2 regions of the Mesorhizobium sp. M7A.F.Ca.CA.003.01.2.1 genome follow, and region 2 is predicted to be linked to the other one. Evidence: riboswitches for the same ligand, from Rfam matches in the RefSeq annotation. Region 2 holds a riboswitch; the other holds the start of a gene.
The links. Region 2 has a riboswitch for S-adenosylmethionine ahead of EN969_RS11335 (O-succinylhomoserine sulfhydrylase). Riboswitches for the same ligand answer to the same signal wherever they lie in the genome.

Region 1 (5,745 bases), on a different contig from region 2:
ATCCCTTGAGCTTTACCGTCTCCTGCGACAACCTCGCCTATGAGGACGATGCCAAGAACATTGCGGCCTCAGCCGGCAGTTTCAACGCAGCCGCCCAGATCATCCAGCCTCTGTCGCCGGTTGCCAATCTGCGCGGCCCGCTCAGGACCTCCGTGCCGGACATGGTGCCGCTGTGGATCGACTGGGACAATCTGCAGGCCAATTTCAAATTGTGGTGGCCGCTGCCGCGGCGGATTTCGCTGGAGGCAGAGGGCCTTTCCGGCCAGACCGATCCGGCCGACGATACCGATCCGGTGCAACTGTTCAGTGCCGGCAAGGCATCAGGTCAGTTGCAGCCCAACGGCGAGGATATCGACTATCTCGGCAGTTTCGGCGATCTCGAGGTCGACCCCGACGCACTTGGCGGGCGCGTGCTTCCGGCGCTCGATGCCAGCGGCGACGTGACATTGAAGAACGGCGTCGCACTGATCGGCACGCGGGTGAAGAGCCTTCGTGGCCAGGCGATCGAAATCCGCAACCTTGATCTGTCGTCGGGGACGGCGCGCATCACCGTTTCGGGACCGCTCTCGGTCGATGCCGAGGGCCTGGTCAACGCCGACCTGATGATCAGGTTGAAGGACCCGAAGGCGGTGGCGGCCATCCTCGGCACCGCCATACCCGAGCAGAAAAGCCAGATCGAGCAGGGTTTTTCTGCCCTGGCGGTGCTCGGCAACGAACCGTCCATGCCGCTGAAGGTGGTCAGGGGCAAGGCCTCGCTCGGCTTCATTCCGCTGGGCAAGATCAAGCCGGTCGAATAGCTCAGCCATGGCAAAACCCGTGAAGCTGCTGAGCGTTGGCGCTTTGACGCTGGACACCATCCTGCACGTCGAGACGCTGCCCATGCATCAGGGCAAGTTCATGGCCTCCGACGGCGTCCAGATCGCCTCGGGCATGGCCACCAGCGCCGCCTGCGCTGCCCATCGCCTGGGCGCCGAAGTATCGCTGTGGGCGAGTGCCGGCGACGATGCCGTCGCCGACCAGCTCATCGCCGGCATAGAGGCCGAAGGCGTCGATTGCACCTTCGTGCGGCGCGTCAGAGGTGCCCGCTCGGCGCTGGCCTCCATCCTGGTCGACGCGCATGGCGAGCGCATCATCGTGCCGTTCTATGACAGGCTTGCCCAGGCCGATCCCGACGTCCTGCCGGTCGCCGACCTCATGGCATTCGATGCCGTTCTGGTCGATGTCCGCTGGCCGGGTGCGGCGGCACTCGCCCTGAAGGCGGCGCGCGCCATCGGCCGTCCGGCGATCCTCGATGCCGACACCGCGCCGCTGGAGGTCCTTGAGCCGTTGTTGCCGCTCGCTACGCACATCATCGCTTCGGAGCCGGCAGCGCGCATCGTCTGCGGCCAGGCGCTCGATCCGAAAACGGCTTGCGCCGATCTCGCCAGCCGCAGCGACGCTTTTGTCGCAGTGACAGGCGGCGCGGCGGGCAGTTGGTGGCACGACCGTCGCGCTGGCTGCGTGCGCCATGTCGCGGCGCCGAAAATCAAGGCGGTCGACACGCTCGCCGCCGGCGATGTCTTTCACGGCGCCTTCGCCGTCGGGCTGGCGGAAGCCATGCCGGTCGAGCAGGCTTTGCGGTTTGCCAGTGCGGCCGCGGCGCTCAAATGCCTGCGCTTCGGCGGCAGGCTTGGCGCGCCGAACCGAGCCGAGACGCTGGCCATGGTTGCGCAGACCTGGCCTGCCTGAGACAGACCTAGCCCTTCGCGGGGTGCTCGACCGCCTGACGGCCGAAATCGGGAACGTCGATGTCCTGGCCGGCTTCGATGATCGAGCGGCGCACGGCGCGGGTGCGGGTGAACAGGTCGAAGAGTTTTTCGCCGTCGCCCCAGCGGATTGCGCGCTGCAGCGACGCCAGATCCTCCGAGAACCGCGCCAGCATTTCGAGGATGGCGTCCTTGTTGTGCAGACAGACATCCCGCCACATGGTCGGATCGGAGGCGGCAAGGCGGGTGAAGTCGCGGAAGCCGGAAGCCGAATATTTGATCACTTCGGATTTGGTCACCGACTGCAGATCATCGGCGGTGCCGACGATGTTGTAGGCGATGATGTGCGGCAGATGCGAGACGATGGCCAGCGTCATATCGTGATGCTGGGGATCCATCGTGTCGATGTTGGCGCCGCAGCGCCGCCAGAACTCCGACAGCCTCTCCAACGCGTCCGGGTCGGTGTCGGGCAGCGGCGTGAAGATGCACCAGCGATTGTCGAACAGGTCGGCGAAACCGGCGTCGGGGCCGGATTTTTCTGTGCCCGCCAGCGGGTGGCCGGGAATGAAATGGACACCTTCAGGCACATAAGGCTGCATTTGCGCAATGACAGACGCCTTGGTCGAGCCGACATCGGTGAGGATCGCGCCCGGCTTCAGCGCCGGCGCGATTTCCTCGGCAACCGTGCCGGACGAGCCGACCGGCACCGAAATGATGACCAGGTCGGCATCGCGGACAGCTTCTCTCGCATCGGTGCTATAGCTATCGCCCAGCCCAAGCTCCTCGGCCCGTGCCAGCGTCGCCGCACTGCGGGTCGAGATGGATACGTGGCGGGCGAGGCCCTCGCGGCGGATGACGCGGGCCAGCGACGAGCCGATCAGGCCGATGCCGACCAGCGCGATCTTTTCAAACATCGGTGATGTCATGGTTTCTAGCTTTTCAGGAATGTCGTGAGAGCGGCGACAACGCCGCGATTGGCCTGTTCGGTACCGACGGTCATGCGCAGCGCGTTGGGAAAGCCATAGCCCGAAACGCGCCGCAATATATAGCCGCGCGCCGTCAGATAGTCGTCCGCCGCCGCTGCCGAATGTTTCTGGTCCTCTGGAAAATGAATGAGGATGAAATTGCCGACGCTGGGCGTCACCCGCAATCCAAGCTTTGTGAATTCCTCACTCAGCCAGGCCAGCCAGGTCTCGTTGTGCGCCACGCTGCGCTCGACATGGGCGCGATCGCGAATGGCGGCGATGCCGGCCTCGATCGCCGTCGCATTGACGTTGAAGGGGCCGCGCACGCGGTTGATGGCGTCGACGATGTGCATCGGCCCGTACATCCAGCCGATCCGCGCCCCGCCAAGGCCGATCTTGGAGAAGGTCCGGGTCATCACCACGTTCTCTGCGCTGCCGACCAGTTCGATGCCGGCCTCATAGTCGTTGCGGCGGACATATTCGGCATAGGCCGCGTCGAGCACCAGAAGCACGTGCCTGGGCAGACCGGCATGCAGCCGCCGCACCTCCTGGAACGGCACATAAGTGCCGGTCGGGTTGTTGGGATTGGCGAGGAACACGATCTTGGTGCGCCGCGTGACGGCGGCCAGGATGGCGTCGATATCGGCGCGCTCGTCTGTTTCCTTGATCGTCACCGGAACGGCGCCCGCCGACTGGATGTAGATCTTGTAGACCATGAAGGCGTGTTCGGTGATGACGGCCTCGTCGCCGGGCGCCAGATAGGTCTGCGCCAGCAGGCCGAGGATCTCGTCGGAGCCGTTGGAGCAGATGATGTTCTGCGGGTTGAGGCCATGCACCTCGGCGATCGCTTCGCGCAGCCGCCTGGCGGTGCCGTCGGGATAGATGTCGAGCTTGCCGGCAATCTCGCGCGCGGCTTCGATCGCCTTCGGCGAGGGCCCGAGCGGGTTCTCGTTGGAGGACAGCTTGTGGACCTTGGCGACGCCGGCAGGCGCCGTGCTCTTGCCCGGCACATAGGCGTCTATGTCCATGATGCCCGCGCGCGGGGTTGGACGTGCCTGGTCCGGTGTCTGGCTCATGTCGCAAAATCCGTCGAGAACGCTTCCTGAGGGAAGCCGCAGCGGAAATACAAGCCGTGGCCTGCAATGTCGAGAGGCGACAGCCTCCCGCCCAAGGCAGGCCGTTGACGCCGGCGCGCCACAGCCCTAGAAGGGGAGCGAACTTCCGTGGTGATTTGGCCGGTCGGCTTGCAGCCACGTTAAACAACTTGCTAAAGGGCCGTTTGCATCCTGTAACCGGCTTTGCGACCGCAATGCCGGTTTTTTGTTGTCCGCGCCGGCCGGACACCCGTATCGGCATCGACTTTCGACGAGTGCGATGCGTGGGCTCAAAGTGTGAGATGGATGTCATGGCCGTTCTGCGTGCCCGCAAAACCAACAACGAGGTCGACCAACCGTCGAGCCCGGTTTTGCGTTTTGGATCCGACAAGCCGCTCAAGCTGGACGCCGGCACGCTGCTGTCACCGTTCCAGATCGCCTACCAGACCTATGGCACGCTGAACGATGCCCGCTCCAACGCCATCCTCGTCTGCCATGCGCTGACCGGAGACCAGCACGTCGCCAGCACCAATCCGGTGACCGGCAAGCCTGGCTGGTGGGAAGTGCTGATCGGCCCCGGCAAGATCATCGACACCAATCGTTTCTTCGTCATCTGCTCCAACGTCATCGGCGGTTGCCTTGGCTCCACCGGCCCGGCTTCGACCAATCCGGCCACCGGCAAGCCGTATGGGCTCGACCTGCCGATCATCACCATCCGCGACATGGTGCGGGCGCAGCAAATGCTGATCGACCATTTCGGCATCGAGAAACTGTTTTGCGTGCTCGGCGGCTCGATGGGCGGCATGCAGGTGCTGGAATGGGCGTCGAGCTATCCGGAGCGCGTCTTCTCGGCGCTGCCGATCGCCACCGGCGCGCGCCATTCCTCGCAGAACATCGCCTTTCATGAGGTTGGCCGGCAGGCTGTCATGGCCGATCCGGACTGGCATGGCGGCAAATATTTCGAGCACGGCAAACGCCCGGAAAAGGGCCTGGCGGTAGCGCGCATGGCCGCCCACATCACTTACCTGTCGGAAGCCGCCCTGCACCGCAAGTTCGGCCGCAATCTGCAGGATCGCGAAGCGCTGACCTTCGGCTTCGACGCCGACTTCCAGATCGAAAGCTATCTTCGGCACCAGGGCATGACCTTCGTCGATCGCTTCGACGCCAATTCCTACCTCTACATGACGCGGTCGATGGACTATTTCGACCTCGCCGCAGACCATGGCGGCCGGTTGGCCGATGCCTTCGCCGGCACGAAAACCCGCTTCTGCTTGGTGTCGTTCACCTCGGATTGGCTGTTCCCGACCGAGGAGAGCCGCTCGATCGTGCATGCGCTCAACGCCGCCGGCGCATCGGTATCCTTCGTCGAGATCGAGACCGACCGTGGCCACGACGCATTCCTGCTCGACGAGCCGGAACTGTTTGCCGCGATAAACGGCTTCATCGGCTCGGCGGCCCGAGCGAGAGGGCTGAGCGCATGACCCGGAAAAATTGCAGGCTTTTCGGATCGGGATCATGCGCCAGGCGGGAGGCGAAGCCATGAGCGTCAACCGCGACCAGCGCGTCGACCTCGAAGTCGTCGCCAACCTCATCCCGCCACAGTCGCGCGTGCTCGATGTCGGCTCGGGCGACGGCTCGCTGCTCGAACTGCTGCAGGACACCAAGCAGGTCGACGGCCGCGGACTCGAGCTGTCGCAGCGCGGCGTCAACGAATGTGTGGCGCGCGGCCTCTCGGTCATCCAGGGCGACGCTGACAAGGATCTCGAATTCTATCCCGACAAGGGCTTTGACTTCGTCGTCCTGTCGCAGACGCTGCAGGCCACCCGCAACCCGAAGCTGGTGCTCGACGAACTGCTCAGGATCGGCAACCGCGCCATCGTCTCCTTCCCCAATTTCGGCCATTGGCGTGTGCGCCTGTCGCTGTTCCTCAACGGCCGCATG
Region 2 (5,745 bases):
TGGTAGCTGTCGCCGGGATTGAGTTCGGGCTGGTCGCCGACCACGCCGGGGCCGCGCACTTCCTCGACCCGGCCGGTGCCGTCGGTGATGTGCCAATAGCGCGACAGAAGCTGCACGAAATCGTCCGACTGATTGTCGATCGTTATCTGATAGCCCCAGACATAGCGGTTCTCCGAGGGATCCGAACGGTCCTCCAGATAGAACGGCCTGACCTGCACTTCGATGTTGCGCGTGACGGCGCTATACATAAGCGGCTCCAAAAAACGGTTCCAGCGGAACTTTCGGCGCTCCGTGCGGTTAGGTCAACCGATCGAAGCCTCCTCTGGCCGGCCTCGCGGGCAGGTGCCGACAAAGAATGTCATTTAAGTGACATATGACAATGATGGTGTGCGCGGACTGGTGACGCGCGACTCGGGCGCTCTGCTGAACTGTTGAAACCGGTCATCTTGCGGACCGGTTTTCCTGGAGTGACCGGATCTCGATGCAACTCACTCTCATAGCCGCCACGCTTTCAACCGTCCTCATCCTCTCGAATCTCGCCAGCATCGTGCTCGCCGTGTCGCGTCTGAGACGGCGTCGCACCATTGCGCCGCCGGCCGGCAAGCCGCGGCCGGTGTCGATCGTCGTGCCGTCGCGCGGCGTCGAGCCGTTCACGCAGGAGACGCTGGAGCGCGCCTTCTCGCTCGACTGGCCGCGCTATGAGCTGATTTTCTGCGTCGCCCATGCCGACGATCCGGTGATCAAATTGATAAACAGGACGATCGTCCGGTTTCCGAAAGTGCCGGCCTGGCTGCTTGTCGGCGATGACCGCATCAGCGCCAATCCGAAACTCAACAATTGCGTCAAGGGCTGGGAAGCGGCGCGGCACGACTGGGTCGTCCTGGCCGATTCCAACGTGCTGATGCCGAGGGACTACATCCAGCACCTGATGGCTGCCTGGCGGCCCGGCACCGGCCTTGTCTGCTCGACGCCGATCGGCTCGCGGCCGGCCGGCTTCTGGGCCGAGGTCGAATGCGCTTTCCTCAACACGCTGCAGGCGCGCTGGCAATATGCCGGTGAGGCGCTCGGCCTCGGCTTTGCCCAGGGCAAGAGCATGCTCTGGAACAAGCCGATGCTCGATGCCAATGGCGGCATCCGCGTGCTGGCCGCCGAGATCGCCGAGGATGCCGCTGCGACCAAGCTGGTGAACAGTCTCGGCCTGCGCGTCAATCTCGTCGCCGCCCCCTTCGAGCAGCCGCTTGGCCGGCGCTCGTTTGACGAGATCTGGTCGCGTCAGGCCCGTTGGGCGCGCCTGCGCCGCGTCACTTTCCCGCTGTTCTTCGCACCCGAAATCCTGACGGGCGCCGTGGTGCCGCTGGTGCTTGCGCTGATTGCAGCGGCAAGCGCCGGCTTCAGCCTCTGGGCAACCGCCCTTGCCGTGCTGGCGGCCTTCTATCTTCCGGAGTGCGCCCTGGCCTGGTCCAAGGGCTGGTACCTGTCGCCACGCATGGTCGCCGCGATCATGGCGCGCGACCTGATCCTGCCGGCGATGTGGGGGCGCGGTTGGCTCGGCGGCGCCGTCGACTGGCGCGGCAATGCGATGACCATCGGCACCAAGACGGCCGAGCTGGAAGAGACGCCGTCCGGCGCCTGAAGGCCTCCTACCTGGCCTTCAGCGCCTGCGCGATGTCCTCGAGCAGATCGTCGGCATCCTCCAGGCCAACCGACAGCCTGAGCGTGCCCGGCCCGATGCCGAGCTCGGCGCGCGCCTCGTCGCTGAGATTTTTGTGCGTCGTCGTCGCCGGGTGGGTGATCAGGCTCTTGGCGTCACCGAGATTGTTGGAGATCAGGACGATGTCGAGCGCGTTCTGCAAGGCGAAGGCCGCCTGCTTGCCGCCCTTGACGTCCAGGCAGATCAGCGTCGAGCCGCCCGACATCTGCTTCTTGACGATGTCGGCCTGCGGATGGTCGGCGCGGCCGGGATAGATGACGCGCGCGATTTCCGGCCGTTCGGCCAGAAAATCCGCGATCCGGCCGGCACTTTCCGTCTGCTGGCGTACGCGCAGCGGCAGCGTTTCCAGGCCCTTCAGCAGCGTCCAGGCGTTGAAAGGCGAAAGGCTTGGGCCGGTATGGCGGAAATAGTCGTGCAGGTTCTCGTCGATCCACTTCTTGTCCGACAGGATGACGCCGCCGAGACAGCGCCCCTGGCCGTCTATGTGCTTGGTCGCCGAATAGACGACGATATGGGCGCCGAGCTGCAAGGGCTTCTGCTGCAGGGGCGTGGCGAAGACATTGTCGACGATCAGCCTGGCGCCGATCGAATTGGCAAGCGAAGCGACAGCGGCGATATCGACCACTTCCAGCGTCGGATTGGTCGGGCTTTCCAGGAAGAACAGCTTGGTGTTCGGCTTGATCGCCTTTTCCCAGTTGGCGATGTCGGTGCCGTCGACCAGCGTCGCCTCGATGCCGTATCTCGGCGCCAGCGTCTCGACCACCCAGCGGCAGGAGCCGAACAGCGCACGCGCCGCCACGATATGGTCGCCGGCCTTGGCGCTGCACAGAAGGGCGGCCGTCACCGCGGCCATGCCCGACGCGGTGGCGCGCGCGTCTTCCGCACCTTCCAGCGCGCACATGCGCTTCTCGAACATGTCGACGGTCGGATTGGCGTAGCGCGAATAGATGAAACCCGGCTCTTCGCCCTTGAAACGGGCTTCGGCGGCTTGCGCCGTTTCGTAGACATAGCCTTGGGTGAGATAGATCGCTTCTGACGTTTCGCCGAAACCGGAACGCAGCGTTCCGCTGTGCACGAGTGCCGTCTGAGGCTTCCAGTTGCGCTTCTTGGTGCTCATCGCTTTTCTTCCAGACACAAAAAAACCGGCCGCGAAAGTCGCAACCGGTCCATACGGCCTTGCGGCCCGACGGTCCTTTAGCGACTTGTTTAACGTGGCTGCAAGCCGACCGGCCAAATCACCACGGGATAACGACCCTTTAGACCCGCACCGCGCTTGCGTCAATTGCCGGCTTCATTAAGAGGTTTGTACCAAGCAGGAGTGGAGCCTTGCGGCAGACAGGCATTCTTCCCGACCAGGACATATCGGCGCTGCTCCAGTCCGGCGCGCTGAAGTCGGCGCGTGCGCTCGACACCGACCAGATCCAGCCGGCCAGCCTCGATCTCAGGCTCGGCGACAAGGCCTGGCGGGTGCGCGCCTCCTTCCTGCCCGGCCCCAATCACAAGGTCTCGGAAAAGCTCGACCGGCTGCAGCTGCACGAGATCAATCTGGCCGAGGGCGCGGTGCTGGAGACCGGCTGCGTCCACATCGTGCCCCTGCTTGAAAGCCTGGCGCTGCCGGCGGACATTTCAGCCTCGGCCAATCCGAAGAGTTCGACCGGACGGCTCGACATCTTCACCCGCGTCATGACCGATCGCGGCCACGAGTTCGACAAGATCGCGGCCGGCTATCATGGCCCGCTCTTTCTGGAAGTCAGCCCGCGCACCTTCCCGATCGTCGTCCGCACCGGGTCGCGCCTGTCGCAGATCCGTTTCCGCACCGGCAATGCGCTGCTCTCCGAAGCCGAGTTGCACGACCTGCATCGCACGCAGATGCTTGTCGCCACCGAGCCGCCGAACATTTCCGGCGGCGGCATCGCGCTGTCGATCGACCTCAACGGCGATCAAAGCGGCTTGGTCGGCTATCGCGGCAAGCATCACACCGGCCTCGTCGATGTCGACAAGCGCGCGGCCCAGGAAGTCGTCGACTTCTGGGAACCGATCCACAAGAGCGGCGCCGGCGAACTGGTGCTCGACCCCGATGAATTCTACATCCTCGTCAGCCAGGAGGCGGTGCATGTGCCGCCGCTCTACGCCGCCGAGATGACGCCCTTCGATCCGCTGGTCGGCGAATTCCGCGTCCATTATGCCGGCTTCTTCGATCCGGGCTTCGGCCATTCCGCATCCGGCGGCACCGGCAGCCGGGCGGTGCTGGAAGTGCGCAGCCATGAAGTGCCGTTCATCCTCGACCACGGCCAGATCGTCGGCCGGCTGGTCTACGAGCATATGCTGAAGCGGCCGCAGGCGCTCTACGGCACCGATCTCGGCTCCAACTACCAGGCGCAGGGCCTGAAGCTGTCCAAGCATTTCCGCGCCGCGCGCTGACCCTCATTGCCCCAAGGCAAAATACTTGCCTGTACCGGCTCGCCATGCTTGGCTGCCTTGCCGCCCGTCAAGCTGGCGGCGTTCAAGGGGAACCAAGAAAATGCGATTTTCGAAATGGGTCATATCGGCGGCGGGCGCTGCCATGCTGGCAACACTGGCCGGCTCTCTGTCGGTGCAGGCGGCGGAGAAAATCAAGATCGGCACCGAGGGCGCCTATCCGCCGTTCAACACCATTACCGCCGACGGCAAGGTCGAAGGCTTCGACATCGACATCGCCAATGCGCTGTGCGCGCAGATGAAGGTCGAATGCGAGATCGTTACCCAGGACTGGGACGGCATCATTCCCGCTTTGCAGGCCAAGAAGTTCGACGCCATCATCGCCTCGATGAGCATCACCGAGGAGCGCAAGAAGCAGGTCGCCTTCACCAACAAATATTATACGACACCGCTGGCTCTGGTGGCGCCGAAGGACACCGATCTCACCTCGACCGAACCGGCGGCCCTTGCCGGCAAGACGGTCGGTGCCCAGGCTTCGACCACGCAGGCCGACTATGCCCAGAATGAATATGGCAAGGCGGGCGCGGAGGCCAAACTCTATCCCACCCAGGAAGAGGCGATCACCGACCTGACCAACGGTCGTCTTGACGCCGTGATCTCGGACAAGTTCGTGCTGATGGATTGGCTGAAGAAGGCAAGCGACGGCTGCTGCAAGCTGGTCGGCGACGTCAAGGGCACCGAGACCCAGGCCGGCATCGCCGTGCGCCTGGACGACACGGCCCTGCGCGACAAGCTCAACGCGGCCATCGACGCGATCGTTGCCGACGGCACCTACAAGAAGATCCAGGCCAAGTATTTCGACTTCGATATTTATTGAGGCAGAGGCGCCTTTTCCTTCTCCCCTTGTGGGAGAAGGTGTCGCCGGAGGCGACGGATGAGGGGTGTTCCAGGGAACGCCAACGTTTCACTCCGCTGGAACACCCCTCATCCGTCTCGGCGCTAACGCGCCGATCCACCTCCCACTTGGGGAGAAGGAAAAGGCGCGCTCTCAAAGCGCCTTCACAGCCACCTTCACCGGCTGCTCGATCTCGAGCGGGTTGCGCAGCGGCAGGCCGAAATCCCCGGCCTCGATCTCGAAGACATCGCCGGCCTCGGTCGTGATGCCGTCGGCGAAGGACAGCGTCGCCGTGCCGAACATGTGCACATGCACGTCACCCGGCTGGCGGAAGGCCGCGTATTTGAAATGATGATGTTCGAGATTGGCGATGGTGTGCGACATGTTCGCTTCGCCGGACAGGAACGGCTTTTCCCACAGCACCTCGCTGTCGCGCACGATGCGCGAGGTGCCGCGGATGTCGGACGGCAGGTCGCCGATCAGGATCTCCGGCCCGAACGAGGCGTTGCGCAGCTTGGAATGCGCGAGGAACAGATAGTTCACGCGCTCGGTGACGTGGTCGGAAAACTCGTTCGACAGCGTGAAGCCGACGCGGAAAGGTGCGCCGTCGTCGCCGATGACGTAGATGCCGGCGACCTCGGGCTCTTCGCCGGCGTCCTTGGCAAAGGCCGGTGACAGGAGTGCGGCGCCTGGTGCCACCGCCATCGTGCCGTTGCCTTTG

Region 1: linked by a shared signal. The riboswitch ahead of EN969_RS12440 (homoserine O-acetyltransferase) and the one ahead of EN969_RS11335 (O-succinylhomoserine sulfhydrylase) in region 2 are both predicted to bind S-adenosylmethionine.

Annotation. Positions count from the first base shown of each region.
Region 1 covers NZ_RZRA01000242.1:522-6,266, forward strand. Annotated here, with positions in the region: gene EN969_RS12420 (DUF2125 domain-containing protein) at 1-797, shown strand, start outside; gene EN969_RS12425 (sugar kinase) at 805-1,728, shown strand; gene EN969_RS12430 (prephenate/arogenate dehydrogenase family protein) at 1,736-2,671, opposite strand; gene hisC (histidinol-phosphate transaminase) at 2,677-3,786, opposite strand; SAM riboswitch at 3,924-4,001, shown strand; gene EN969_RS12440 (homoserine O-acetyltransferase) at 4,116-5,285, shown strand; partial or broken gene metW (methionine biosynthesis protein MetW) at 5,344-5,745, shown strand, end outside.
Region 2 covers NZ_RZRA01000212.1:70-5,814, reverse strand. Annotated here, with positions in the region: gene apaG (Co2+/Mg2+ efflux protein ApaG) at 1-248, opposite strand, end outside; gene EN969_RS11340 (ceramide glucosyltransferase) at 482-1,633, shown strand; gene EN969_RS11335 (O-succinylhomoserine sulfhydrylase) at 1,641-2,828, opposite strand; SAM riboswitch at 2,886-2,963, opposite strand; gene EN969_RS11330 (2'-deoxycytidine 5'-triphosphate deaminase) at 3,038-4,132, shown strand; gene EN969_RS11325 (ABC transporter substrate-binding protein) at 4,233-5,006, shown strand; partial or broken gene araD1 (AraD1 family protein) at 5,178-5,745, opposite strand, start outside.